3 regions of the Lawsonia intracellularis PHE/MN1-00 genome follow, and region 1 is predicted to be linked to each of the others. Evidence: predicted binding sites of a transcription regulator. Region 1 holds the regulator's gene; each other region holds the start of a gene.
The links. Region 1 encodes sigma-54, which starts transcription at its own class of promoters, with help from an activator protein. Its sites were predicted from a motif close to CTGGCACGGNNNNTGCTT; they were not measured.
Positions count from the first base shown of each region.

Region 1 (4,656 bases):
ACCAATTCCACCACCTCGGCGTATGATGTATATATGCGTAATTTACACGCTTGGCAAGAGTTTTCTTATGTTATACTGATTGTTTTACTATAATAGCAGTTATCCTAGTTCCATATGACGATGCTCTATAGAAACAGTATAGTTTTTTTTAGTAAGTTCATGTAATAATAGTTCTGAAATAGCAACAGAACGATGTTTACCACCTGTGCAACCAAGAGCAATAGTAATACGATAACGACCTTCTGCATCATAGAGAGGAAGAAGGAATGAAAGAAATCTAATAAGATGTTTTTTAAATTTTATTCCTGAAGCAGAATTAAGAACATAAGTTGCAACTTTTTTGTCCATTCCAGATAAGGGACGTAACTCTTCTACAAAGTATGGGTTTGGTAGGAATCTTAGGTCGAATAGTAAATCCGCTTCGTTAGGTACACCATACTTAAATCCAAAAGAAATAATGTTAATTTTAATAGATCGTATTTTTTCTGGATAAGGGTTCCAAGATTTTTGTAGAAACCTTCGTAAGTCATGAATAGAATATGTTGTAGTATCAAGTACAATATCTGCTGTTTGTCTTATAGGGATAAGACGTTTAGCTTCTTCTTCAAGGGCATGTTCAAGACCAATATGGTATTGTTCTAATGGGTGAGGCCTTCGTGTAGCTGCATATCTTTTTATAAGAGTGGGCATATCTGCTTCAAGGTAGAGAAGCGTAAAGTAAATATGTTGGCTACGCATTTCTTGAAAAGTATGTTCAAGCTCTTGCATTGTATGTATTCTATGTTGATTAATACCTAAAGCTAACCCTTGAACGTGTTCTAGTGAAGAACTTTGAACTGTATGAATCATACTTGTAACTAGTGACGGTGGAATACCATCTGCTGTGACAAGCTGGAGATCTTCAAATACATGTAAAGCAGTACTTTTACCTGCACCAGACATACCTACAATAATAATTACTGGAAAATATTCTTGAACTGTATGAGGTAATAATGGAGAAGAAATACTATTATTATTATTATTTTGTGTCTTTTGTAGGTTAGGTATTATTTTTTTTAAAGTCATTGGGTAAATGAAAGTAAAAATGGTTAACAATAAATTAAATAACAGGATCAATTAAACCAAAGTCACCATTTTTTCGATGATAAATGACATTAACACGATCAGTTTCTGCATTTAGAAACACAAGGAATTCAAATCCTGAAGTTTCTAGTTGCATAGCTGCTTCATCAAGGTCCATAGGTTTTGGAGAAAAATGTTCTCGTCCTGTAATTGTCCGTACACCATCTTCATCAATTAATTCAAATGGGAAAATATCAATATTTTTATTGCGACCACTGCGTCTTTGTTCCCTATAGCGTGCAGTATATTTTTTTATTTGAGATTCAATTTTATCAATGGCTAGATCAATAGAGCCATACATATCTTCAGTTGTTTCTGCTGCTGATATGTTAAGTCCTTCTCCTACTACTTGTACTTCTACTTTTTGTCGAAATTTATCGACATCCATAAGAAGTTGTATTTCAAGAGATACTTTTTTTCCTACAAAACGAGTAAGTTTTTCAAGGCGACGTCGTGCATATTTACGCAAATGATCAGATGGTTCAAAGTTTTTGAAAGTAAATACAATATTCATAATAATCCTTTTTTATTTTATTTATAATGAATAGTTAGAAATGTACTTTTCTACGTGATGAAGATGGAATATCCATAGACATACGATACTTTGCAACTGTTCGTCTAGCAATATTAACTTTTAATTGTTCTTTCAAGATTTCACCAATTCGTTCATCAGAAAGAGGATTTTTAGGATCTTCTTCATTGATACATTTTTTTATAATAGCTTTTACACTTTCAGAGCCAACTTGACTACCATCATCAACACCAAGTGCACTATTAAAGAAAAATTTTAATTCAAAAATTCCAAATGGTGTTGCAATGTATTTATTAGTAGTTATTCGGCTAACTGTAGATTCATGCATACCAATATCATCAGCAATATCTTTTAATATAAGAGGACGAAGCTTTGTGATACCTTCTTTAAAAAAGGTTTGTTGATATTTTACAATACTTTCTACTACTTTATATAGTGTTCTTTGTCGTTGGTGCAAGCTTTTGATTAGCCATGCAGCTGAACGAATTTTTTCTGAAAAATACTCTTTATCTTTGTCACTTGATTCTTCTAAAATATGTTCATAAGCTTGGTTTAGATGAAGATTAGGTAATCCTTCATCATTAAGTAATATAATGAACTCATTATCAACTTGATAGACAAATGCATCAGGGCTCACATAAGTAGGATCTCCCTCTCCATAACTTGCTCCAGGTAGAGGATCAAGTGTTTGAATTATATCAATATATTCTTTAAGTTCCTCCATAGTAATGTGGAGTTTACGTAGAAGAGGTTTATATCGGTGTGCTTCAAGATCATCAAGATGGTTTTGTATAAGTTCTACCAAGATAGGATCTCTATCATAGCCTAAGACTTCTATTTGTATAAGTAGGCATTCTTGAGGAGATTGAGCTGCTACCCCCACAGGATCAAATCTTTGTATTGCATGGAGAACAGGTTTAAGTTTTTCTATATCTGTGTGCTCGCTATTTGCTATTTCTTCAAGTGAAGCCTGAAGGTAGCCTGATGAAGATAGGTTTCCTATAATAGCTTCACCTAAATTTTTTTGTTCATCAGTAAGCGTTGAAAGGCGAAGTTGCCACATAAGGTGACTTTCAAGTGTTGGGCGAGAGGCATATCTTGCTTCAAGAGAAGACATCTCTTCAGAAAGTTCGTATTCACGAGATTGAAGTTGTTTTGGTGTGCTTGCAAATTCACCAAGATAATCTTCCCAGTCTGCAGTGTTGGATACATCCTGATCGTAGGCTTCAGAAGGATCATGTTCTGTCCGTGTTTCTTGACGTTCAGAAGCTATTTCTTCCTGCGATTCTTCCAGAAATGGATTTTCTAACAATTCTTTTTGAATTGTTTCAGCTAATTCAACCCGTGATAGTTGCAATAGACGGATCGCCTGCTGCAACTGGGGAGTCATTACAAGCTGTTGACTAAGTTTAAGCTGTTGCTTGAGTTCTAGTCCCATTTCATCATCCTGGTTACTATTGCCTTTTTATATACAAGTAGTGAGGATAGCTTTATATACACCATATCGTACTGTATATGATGTTGCAACAGTAAAGATGTAAAACCTTTGCTAGATCACAAATAGAAATTACAACTAGCCTTAATTATAAACAGAAACTTTCTCCTAAGTACATACTTCTAGCTTTTTTACTATTAATAATATCGTCAGGTGTTCCTGTAAGAATAACTTGGCCTTTCACCATAAGATAAGCTCGATCACAAATATTTAGTGTTTCTCGTACATTATGATCAGATATAAGAATACCAATATTCTTTTCACGAAGGAGCTGAATAATACTTTGTATATCATGAATAGCTAAAGGATCAATTCCTGCAAATGGTTCATCAAGTAAAATAAATTTTGGTTGTCGGATAAGTGCTCTAGCTATTTCAAGCCTACGTCTTTCACCACCAGAAAGATGTACAGCATAAGAGTTTTCAAGATAAGTAAGACCAAAATCTTCAAGAAGAGCATCAGCTTTCTGTTTTTGTTTACTTTTAGAATATGTTGTATATTCTAATATAATTTGTAAATTTTGCCTAACAGTTAAGTGACGAAAAACAGAACTTTCTTGTGGGAGATATGAAATACCAACACGTGCACGTTGATATAATGGCCATGAACTGATGTCCTGATTTTCAAAGAAAATTTTTCCACTTGATGGTTTAATGATTCCGGTGAGCATATAAAATGAAGTTGTTTTACCAGCACCATTTGGGCCAAGAAGACCTACTATCTCGTTTTGATGGATAACTGGTGAGACACCACAAACAACTTCACGGTTTCCATACCATTTTTGTAGCTCAACACCTTTAAGTGTTGCCATTATTTTACCTTTTCATTTGAATATTGCATAAATGTAGCTTCAACACGTTTGTTTTTTCCTCTAATAACTTCACTTCGATTCTCATATATATAATAACGGATACTATCGCCTGTAATAGTATTTTCTCCATCAGTAAGAACTGGCGAATCCTCTAAAAGAAGGATACCTGTTTTTTCTGTATAGGTGACTTTTCCTGCAGTACCTGTATATTTATCCCCTTTAATACAGACATTTCTTTTTGCTACAATATGTTTTAACTCGCCAGCAGATATTTTACTTGAAATAGGGTTTGTAGATAGATCTTCATTTTTTTGAGATTTTTTTTGTGGTGCTAAATAAATAGTTAATGTATCTGTTGTGAGTTGAAAGTCTGGACGTTGTACATGAACATTTTTGTTAAAGGTAATTTGTTGTTTTTCTAAGTCATAAGTTAATTCATCAGAAAAAATTTTTGTTTCAACAGTACCAAGCGAACCTTTTTTTATAGGTTGTGCATATAATGTAGGTTGATTATAGGTGTATATTAGTCCTATAAGTAATAAAACTTGTGAGACAAAATATAGCTTCATTACTTTTTTACTCCAGCTTTTACATACTAGATATAATATTAAATACAATATAGTCACCTTTAACCATATAATCTATTTATTATGTAGCGTTATAACTTATTATATATTTTTTGCATGGATAGTAACT
Region 1 covers NC_008011.1:550,522-555,177, reverse strand. The annotation lists tRNA gene LI_RS02515 (tRNA-Leu) at 1-20, opposite strand, end outside; gene rapZ (RNase adapter RapZ) at 100-1,065, opposite strand; gene hpf (ribosome hibernation-promoting factor, HPF/YfiA family) at 1,100-1,636, opposite strand; gene rpoN (RNA polymerase factor sigma-54) at 1,671-3,092, opposite strand; gene lptB (LPS export ABC transporter ATP-binding protein) at 3,238-3,960, opposite strand; gene LI_RS02490 (LptA/OstA family protein) at 3,960-4,529, opposite strand; gene lptC (LPS export ABC transporter periplasmic protein LptC) at 4,629-4,656, opposite strand, start outside.

Region 2 (4,656 bases), 110 kb from region 1:
ATTGAAGATTTATTAAAAAAGCCCGGATAATAGCAAGCGGATTAACACCTTCATGTTCATAAAACTCAGCATCTTCTGCAGCTAAAAATGCCTTAGGCAAAAAAGGAGACATTTCGCTTAATGGGATAAGAAAACGCTTCTCTCGATATATATACCCAATAAGTGTTCCATCTCTAGCAAGAACTGTTGTTACTAAAGCTGGTCTATAGTCATTAAGCTTTGTAATATTAGGAAGATCTCTACTAACCCAAAAATAAAGACCTATTAGTCCTATAATAGATAGTAAAATAATACCAAAACAAAAAATAACAATATTCAGAAAAAACTTTTTCATGTCAAAGCTGATAACCTGTTTCATCCTTGACGTAAAGAAAAAGTAGTAACATATCAAAATAAATAATTATAAGTTGAAATACTATTAATATATAATACATACTAAGATTACAATAGATTAAAAAATACAAAATTAACAATAAAATACATATTAACGCTTTAGTTCAAGTGCTTTTTGTAGCATTGTGTCTGCTGTTGTAACAGATTTACTATTCATCTGAAAACCACGTTGAATAATAATCATATTAACCATTTCTCTGCTCATGTCTACGTTAGAAGTCTCAAGTTGATTCACACTAAGTTTTCCATAGTTAGATGTTCCTGGCAATCCAAACTCTGGCCCACCTGAGTCAAGTGTTGCGGAATAATGGTTATTCCCTTCTCGTCTTAATCCATCCTCACTTGTAAAGCGTGCTAAAGGAATATTATAAAAATCAACAACCTGACTATTACTATACTTACCTTGTAATTTCCCTTCAGAGGTAATTGTGACATCTACTAGATCTCCCTGAGGATAACCATCTTGGCTATATCTTCTTGTTGAAGATGATCCATTTCTTGCTGTAGAATTACCGCTGGATGTTTGTATTGGCATCATTGATGGCAATTTCCCAATATCTGTACCTATGGCAGCAGCGGATGCTGGAGCTCCTGCCCACATATTCTGTTGGCTTTTAATTCCAAAGTCTAATGTTAAAGGCTGTATTCCTGCACCAACAAAATTTGCTGAAAACTGTGGTAAACCATTGACTAATGGTGCTGGTTGCCATGCATTTAAATCTTTTGTTGCAGAGCCAGTAGGAGTAAAAGCTGTCATATTTTTTAATTCGCCATTACTTGAAAATGTCATAGTTCCAGACATTAAGAGACCTGCACTATCTGTTCCTGATGCAGCACTTCCATCTTCACTAGGATTCATAGCTACAAGGTATTCAAATGTTTTACTTCCTGTTGAAGAGGGTGCTCCATCAAAATATACAGTTATATCGTGAGAATTTCCTTGTTGATCATATACTCTCATAGGTTGTGCATATGAGTAGTTTGATGTAGAAATAGGAGGTGTTCCATTTCCTTTCCAGCTCTCAAGAAGTGCAAAGTATGGATTAGCTTCACTTTGTGTTTTATCTGTACTATCACCAAGGTTTACCACAGCGTTTAATGCTGTACTTGTTTTTGCAGGAGACTTTGCTACTGTAGGATCATTAAAGTCTAACTGAATTGGTTCAAGGGTTTCCTTTTTTATGTTAGGATTATTAGATATTCTTGAGCCCATTAAAGTAAATCCGCTAGGATCATTTAAAAAACCATCTTGAGTAAAACGAAAATTCCCTGCTCGTGTATAGTGTACTTTATCCTCTAATGTAACCTGAAAAAAACCTTTTCCACCAATAGCAAGATCTGTTACACTATTGCCAGGTTCAAAAGCACCCTGTGTAAAAATTGTGCGAACACTTCCAACCTGTGCTCCCATACCAGCCTGGTTTGGCCCCTGACTTCCAGTAGAACCTATTGCTAAATCTTGACTAAACAGGTCTTGAAACACTACCTGTTGCTGCTTATACCCAATGGTATTTGCGTTAGCAATATTATTGGAGACAGTACCCAACCCTGTACTATGGGTTTTCATACCTGTTGCACCAATAAACAAACTCCCCATCATGATAACATCTCCTAAAAATAGTTTCATGCGGCAAAATGTACCTACACATCTCTATATAAAGCAGAAGCCATGCCAAGAAATTTTTGCCTATTATATACTTATCTATAACTTTTTGTAATAAAAGATTTATTTTTAACTTGTTTACCAACTATCTCTACTTTAACAATGATACAGAAAATACACTTATTATTAGTAGTAACAAGGCTAATAACCAAGTAAAAAATCAAATAAAATTTTTATAAAACTTTATGAAAGGTATGATAAGTATCTACTTGCGAACTGTATATATAATACGTTATTAACACGCAGTTAAAAATATATTGAATTATTCTTTCATTCTTAATAACTCGTTAGGTATCTTACTATGCAAGTTGTAACAAACACAGACCTCAAAGAATTTCCTCTCTATAGTCGTGGTAAAGTCCGTGATATTTACTCTATTGATCAAAATACCCTTCTTATTATAACAACAGATAGAATGTCTGCTTTTGATGTTATTTTACAAGAACCTATTCCTTATAAAGGTATCATCCTCAACCAACTTACTCTATTTTGGATGAAAAAATTTCAACACCTTGTTCCAAATCATATAATAGAAAGCAATGTAGATAACTTTCCCAGCAACCTTGAGCCATATAAAAATTTACTTGAAGGACGATCTGTTTTAGTAAAAAAAACAACGCCATTGCCTATTGAATGTATTGTCCGTGGGTATATCTCTGGATCTGGCTGGAAAGATTATCTTACAACTAATTCTATTTGTGGTTATCCTCTTCCTCCAGGACTAAAAGAGTCTGAAAAATTAGCAACAGCACTGTTTACACCATCAACAAAAGCAGATTTGGGTCAACATGATGAAAATATTTCAATAGAAACAACAGAGCATCTCTTAGGGAAAGATACTACTACATTAGTAGCTTCACTTTCTCTCCTTATGTTTAATGAAGCTTCGGTTTGGGCTGAAGATCGTGGGATTATCATTGCTGACACAAAATTTGAATTTGGTATACTTGATGGACAAGTCATACTAATAGATGAAGTACTCACACCAGACTCATCACGTTTTTGGCCTACAAAAAACTATATACCAGGTAAAAGTCAACCAAGTTTTGATAAACAATATCTAAGAGACTGGCTTGAAACACAGCTATGGAATAAAACATCCCCTGCCCCCAACCTACCTAAAGATGTTATTCAAACAACCTATGATAAATACCATGAAGCCTATACTATTTTGACAGGAGAAAATATTGGTATATAAATGCGTTGCAAATATAAAATACTATGAGTAAGAGGTCCCTATGCTCTTAAAAAATAAAAAATGCCTTATTCTTGGAATTGCTAATAACAAAAGTATTGCCTATGGAATTGCTTCATCTTTTAAAGAACATGGTGCTAAGTTAGCATTTAACTATGTTAATGATGCTATCCAAAAACGTGTGGAACCTATTTCACAGGAGTTAAATGGAGATTTTATCTTCCAATGTGATGTTAGTAAAGATGATGAAATTAAAGAAGCTGTAAAACTGGTTCAAAAAGAATGGGGGCATATTGATGTCCTTGTTCATTCTGTAGCTTTTGCTAACAGAGAAGATTTAACAAAACGTTTTATTGAAACATCACGTGATGGTTTTCACTTAGCCTTAGATATTTCTACCTATTCTCTTATCACATTATGTCATGCATTTGAACCACTCTTTGTCCATGGCTCTTCTGTTCTTACGATGACATATTATGGTGCTCAAAAAGTAATTCCTCATTATAATGTAATGGGTGTAGCTAAAGCTGCTCTTGAATCTTCTGTACGATACTTATCTGTCGAGTTAGGCGAAAAAAACATCCGTATTAATGCTATCAGTGCAGGTCCTATTAAAACATTAGCTGCCTCTGGTATTTCTGACTTCAAAAAAATTTTTAATCATATAGAAGAACATTCACCATTAAAACGTAATGTAACTATCGAAGATGTAGGTAAATCTGCTGTTTTTTTAGCTTCAGACCTATCATCAGGAGTAACAGGTGAAATTCTTTTTGTTGATGCTGGCTACAATAATTTAGGTATTTAACAATACATGCTTTATACAACATATTGTGAGTTACAATAGCCATAACACATTTATATTCTATATAATAACAGTAGAATAATAATAGAATATTTTTTATGACCTATTGTATCTATACAATAGTAAATAGATTAATACATATAAGACTATATTCTTTTTGAGAACAACTTAAAGGAGCGGTTATGGCTTTAGTTACAAAAGAAGAAGTACTTCAATACCATAGTGAACCCCGACCAGGTAAACTTGAAGTATTTCCTATAAAACCATGTAAAACACAAAAAGATCTCTCTATGGCTTATAGTCCTGGTGTAGCAGAAGCCTGCCTAGCTATTTCTGAAGATAAAGATACTTCATTTCTATACACAGATAAAGCAAACTTAGTTGGAATCATTTCTAATGGTTCAGCTGTATTAGGACTTGGGAATATTGGTCCAGAAGCTGCAAAACCTGTTATGGAAGGAAAAGCTATCCTTTTTAAACAATTTGCTGATATAGATTGTTATGATATCGAAATTAAAGCAACAGAGATTGATCATATTTGTGAAGTTATTAAAGCACTTGAACCAACATTTGGTGCAATTAACCTTGAAGATATTAAAT
Region 2 covers NC_008011.1:436,899-441,554, forward strand. The annotation lists gene LI_RS01915 (penicillin-binding protein 1A) at 1-334, opposite strand, end outside; gene LI_RS01920 (flagellar hook protein FlgE) at 485-1,993, opposite strand; gene LI_RS01925 (phosphoribosylaminoimidazolesuccinocarboxamide synthase) at 2,358-3,254, shown strand; gene LI_RS01930 (enoyl-ACP reductase FabI) at 3,295-4,059, shown strand; gene LI_RS01935 (malic enzyme-like NAD(P)-binding protein) at 4,239-4,656, shown strand, end outside.
Region 2: LI_RS01920 (flagellar hook protein FlgE) is a predicted target of sigma-54. The motif match lies at 2,052-2,069, and genes of this name have one in related genera.

Region 3 (4,656 bases), 520 kb from region 1:
TATCCTTACCCAAACATCTACTACAGTGTCATCCTTAAATTCCACAACACAAGTATGTCCTATTATGGCAATGCCTTTATGGTTAAGAGCTCTTTTAGGCGTAAGTCTCTTATTTAACATATTTATCGGATTATTTATTATCTTTAAATATAGGAAATCCTGTCATGCACATAAGTGAGGGAGTATTATCCGTACCTGTACTAGCAGGTGGTTGGACCTGTACTATTATATTACTAGTAATATCATTACGCCGTATTACTTATTCATGCTTACCAACTATGGCTGTATTTTCAAGTATATTTTTCCTTACCTCTCTAATAAGAGTACCTATTGGACCTACCTCAGCACATTTTGCTTTACTAGGTCTTCTTGGTCTTATTTTAGGTTGGGGGACTTTCCCAGCTATTTGTATTTCACTAATGTTACAAGCAATATTATTCCAGTTTGGAGGGATTGTTGCATTAGGTGTAAATTGTATTGTTATGGGGCTACCTGCTCTTCTTATTGCACTAATATTTAGACAAAAACTACACTGCCAATCTCCTAATAAAATAAAACTTTTTTCTTTTATAGCAGGCTTTGGAGCTATTTTTCTAGCAACATGCTTATTGTACCTTGCACTTATTTTAAGTAATCAACAATTTAAATATGTTGCATTAACTTTACTTACAGCAAATGTCCCACTTGCTATATTAGAAGGAATTATTACTATACTAGCTATTGTATTTTTACAGAAAGTTGCACCAGAGCTCTTGTCTTCTACTAATTGTACTACCAATAATTATTGTAATGAAGTTTGATTTATATGGTAAACCAAATCATCCACTTTTAGATATCTTAACTCCAAGAGCTGGCTTATTTTGTGCAATCATTCTTATAATAGGAACTATTCTTAACCATTCATTAATTAGCATAGGAATACTTTTTTCCATGGCTGTAATTATTGCTCTATGGAGTAAAAGTATTAAAAAAGTATTATCAATACTTTTACCTATCAATATTTTTATAATCATTGTATGGATTACTTTCCCCTTAACGATATATGATCCTACCCCTATCACAATATTCCCACATTTCTCTATTTCTTTAGTTGGTATTAAACTAGCTTTTATTCTCACACTAAAAACAAATGCTACTGCACTTTTTTTGATAAGCTTTGTAACCAATAACCCACATGAGTTTGGTAAAACGCTACAGTCACTAAAAATTTCCAATAAACTTATTGTTCTTTTTATTTTATTCTATCAACATATTTGCTTATTACATAAAGATATTATCTCTGCTTTACAAAGTCTTTCACTACGGGCACCAAAACTAAAAGGTATTCCAAAACTAAAAGCATATGCTTACCTTGTAGGAACACTTTTAGTGCATAATATAGACCGTGCAAATAATATCCGAATGGTACTATTGCAAAAAAATTCCCCAATTATGTATAATTCTAACTCTTATCCAAAAACAACATATAAAGATATTTCAGTCTGTATTCTTATACTGCTTATGACAGTCACTGTAACATATTATTTTAATACTTGAGGGGAGTAATGTTGCTTAAAGTAGAAAATATTCTCTTTAAATATAACTTACATAATTCTTTTATATTACCTACTAGTTATAACACACTAAACTATATTTCATTTTCATTAGATAACAATGAAAAAGTAGCATTAATTGGAGCTAATGGTTCTGGTAAATCTACATTACTTCTAACTATTGCTGGCTGCCTAAAACCTCTAGCAGGAACCGTTCAAATTATGAATAATGATATTACAGGGAGTCCTAAAAAGGCAGGAAAATATACAAGCCTCCTTTTTCAGCACCCTGATGTACAACTGCTTTTTCCTTCTGTACGAGAAGAATTTCTTTTTGCACTAACCCAATCTTCTATCTACCAAAAAAATAAAGAAATGCTTATTGAAGCAATAGCTAAACAATATGACTGTTTTCATTTATTAGACTTCCCCCCACAACGACTATCATTAGGAGAAAAACAACGTGTTGCGTTAGCTGTATTACTTATTAGCCATCCTCAATTACTTCTGCTTGATGAACCTACTGCAGCACTAGATCCTAAATCAAGGAAAAATTTTATCCATTTATTACAACAAATTGATACTGCAATCTTAATTGCAACTCATGATCTTGATATGGCCCTTCATTTTGCAAATCGAGTGTTAATTCTTAGTAAAGGAGAAATTAAAGCTGATGGACCATCAGCAGAACTTCTATCTAACGAACAACTACTCAAAAAATATGATCTTGAGTTACCATTATCATTACAATCCTGCATGTCTCTGACTTAGCTTATTATCATTACAAAAAATTATTCAACTATACATAGTTAAAGGTGAACAAATAACTAGTAAAAAGATAACTATTAAAATATGTTAACTTTAAAAAGATAAAAATAACATATAAACCTAAGTTAGGTAACTAAACTAAAAGGACTAGTTATGACGTTCATTTTTTGACAAATAACAATATATAATAATCCTCCTATATCAGAAGCTTAGATAACTCACCTATGGCATATGTTTTGCTTATTACTTTTATCACCCAGCATTGAGCTTTGAAAGTAAGGAGGCGTATGCATGAAAAGCTTGTATGAACCACATGTAAACCTTGTTGCTAAGGTTATGGACATGCAGCTACAACGTCAGAATGTTATCATGAGTAACATTGCTAACGTTAATACGCCACGATATAGACCCAGAACAATAGAATTTGAAGATCAACTCCAAAAAGCTTTGGGTCTAGACATGCGTGGCCGTATGTCACGTACTGAAGAAAATCATTTGCCAGCTGTATTTAATCCTGAAGGATTCAATGCTGAGTGGGATAAAGCAATAAAACCAACCGTAGTCCATGGTGAAGATAGAGTAAATCTTGATAAAGAAATGGCAAATATGGCCAAAAACTCTTTACAATATAATGCATTAACACAAGTGATTAAAGGTAACCTTGATGGGGTAAAAAATATTATTATGGAAGGATCAAAGGTATAATTATGGACTTCATGACAGCTTTTGATATTGGTGCCTCAGCACTAAGCGCTGACAGAACGACCATTAACGTTACTGCAATGAACCTTGCAAATGCTAAAACAACACGTACACCAGAAGGTGGTCCTTATAGACGTAAAACGGTCATCCGTGCAGCAACAGATGTAGATGAACCATTCAGTAAACAAATGCAATCTGCTCTTGATCGTGAACTAAAAGGTGTACGTATTTTAAATGTATTACCAGATAATAGACCACCTAAACAAATATATGAACCAGGCCATCCTGATGCTGACGAAAATGGAATGGTCTCTTACCCTGATATTAATGTTGTTGAAGAAATGGCAAATCTGATGACAGCTAGTCGTAATTATGAAGCAAATTCAACAACTATAGATACCGTCAAAAATATGTATATGAGGGCACTTGATATAGGTAGAGGATAAAGAATAATTGAATATTTTAATGTAATCTAACTAATATATATATATATTATGGGGAAAACTATGAGTATCCAGTCAACAGGGCTTAAAGCTTACACAAATGTAATGAGTGACTTTAAAAAGGTACAAGATACTTTTAAAGAAAAGTCTGCAGCTATACCCCAAAGTAAACCTGTTGAAAAAAGTTTTGCTGATACTTTTAAAGATTCTCTTTCAAATGTTAACGAAATGCAAACAACAAAAAGTCAAATGATTCAATCATTTGCTTCTGGGGAGACACAAAACGTTCATGAACTTATGATTACATTACAAAAAGCTGGGTTAGCTATAAACATGACATCGGCTGTTCGGAATAAGGTACTAGAAGCATATAAGGAACTTAGTAGATTACAATTCTAGTGTAATTTTTCTGACACTTATCTCTATAAAAGAAAAATTAGATATCTAGAATTAGATATCTGTTAATTAGTGTTAGATATATTTTTGACATAATTCCACTAGGAAATGATGCATGCAAAACTTTATTAGTCAAATTATCGCCCGAATTACTGAATTTTGGAATAATAGTAACCTCACACAAAAACTTTTTATTGGTGGCTCAGCAGTATTTGTTACCCTCATATTTATAGGACTCATGTTTTGGATTAATCGTACTGATTATAAAGTATTATATTCTAACCTTGGTCCTGAAGATGCAAATCATATTATCAAAACATTACAAGCAGACAAAGTAAGTTACCAATTAGCAGATAATGGAAAAACAATCCTTGTTCCTGCTTCCAGTGTATATGACTTACGAATAAAAATTGCTGGCGAAGGTGGGATGGTAGGCTCTGGTATTGGATTCGAAATTTTTGATGCTGTTAATGTTGGACAAACAGATTTTGTACAAAGAATCAACTACCAACGAGCATTACAAGGCGAACTTTCTCGCACCATTAGTGAATTCCCAAATGTAGAAAGTGCACGAGTACATCTTGTTATCCCTCAACGCAGCCTGTTCATTGAAGAACAACAAAAACCATCAGCTTCTGTTGTATTAAAACTTAAAAACCCATCTCGAAAAATGGACCAAAAAGAAGTTCAAGGGATGGTTAATATGCTTGTTATGGCTGTAGAAGGATTAGATAAAGAGCATGTCTCTATAACAGATAGTCTTGGGAAACCTCTTTATTTCCCAAATGAAGATAATTTAGCAGGGCTTAGTGTCA
Region 3 covers NC_008011.1:1,067,843-1,072,498, reverse strand. The annotation lists gene LI_RS04715 (hypothetical protein) at 1-178, shown strand, start outside; gene cbiM (cobalt transporter CbiM) at 165-800, shown strand; gene LI_RS04705 (energy-coupling factor transporter transmembrane component T family protein) at 790-1,536, shown strand; gene LI_RS04700 (energy-coupling factor ABC transporter ATP-binding protein) at 1,545-2,303, shown strand; gene flgB (flagellar basal body rod protein FlgB) at 2,592-3,005, shown strand; gene flgC (flagellar basal body rod protein FlgC) at 3,008-3,448, shown strand; gene fliE (flagellar hook-basal body complex protein FliE) at 3,509-3,844, shown strand; gene fliF (flagellar basal-body MS-ring/collar protein FliF) at 3,957-4,656, shown strand, end outside.
Region 3: flgB (flagellar basal body rod protein FlgB) is a predicted target of sigma-54. The motif match lies at 2,525-2,542, and genes of this name have one in related genera.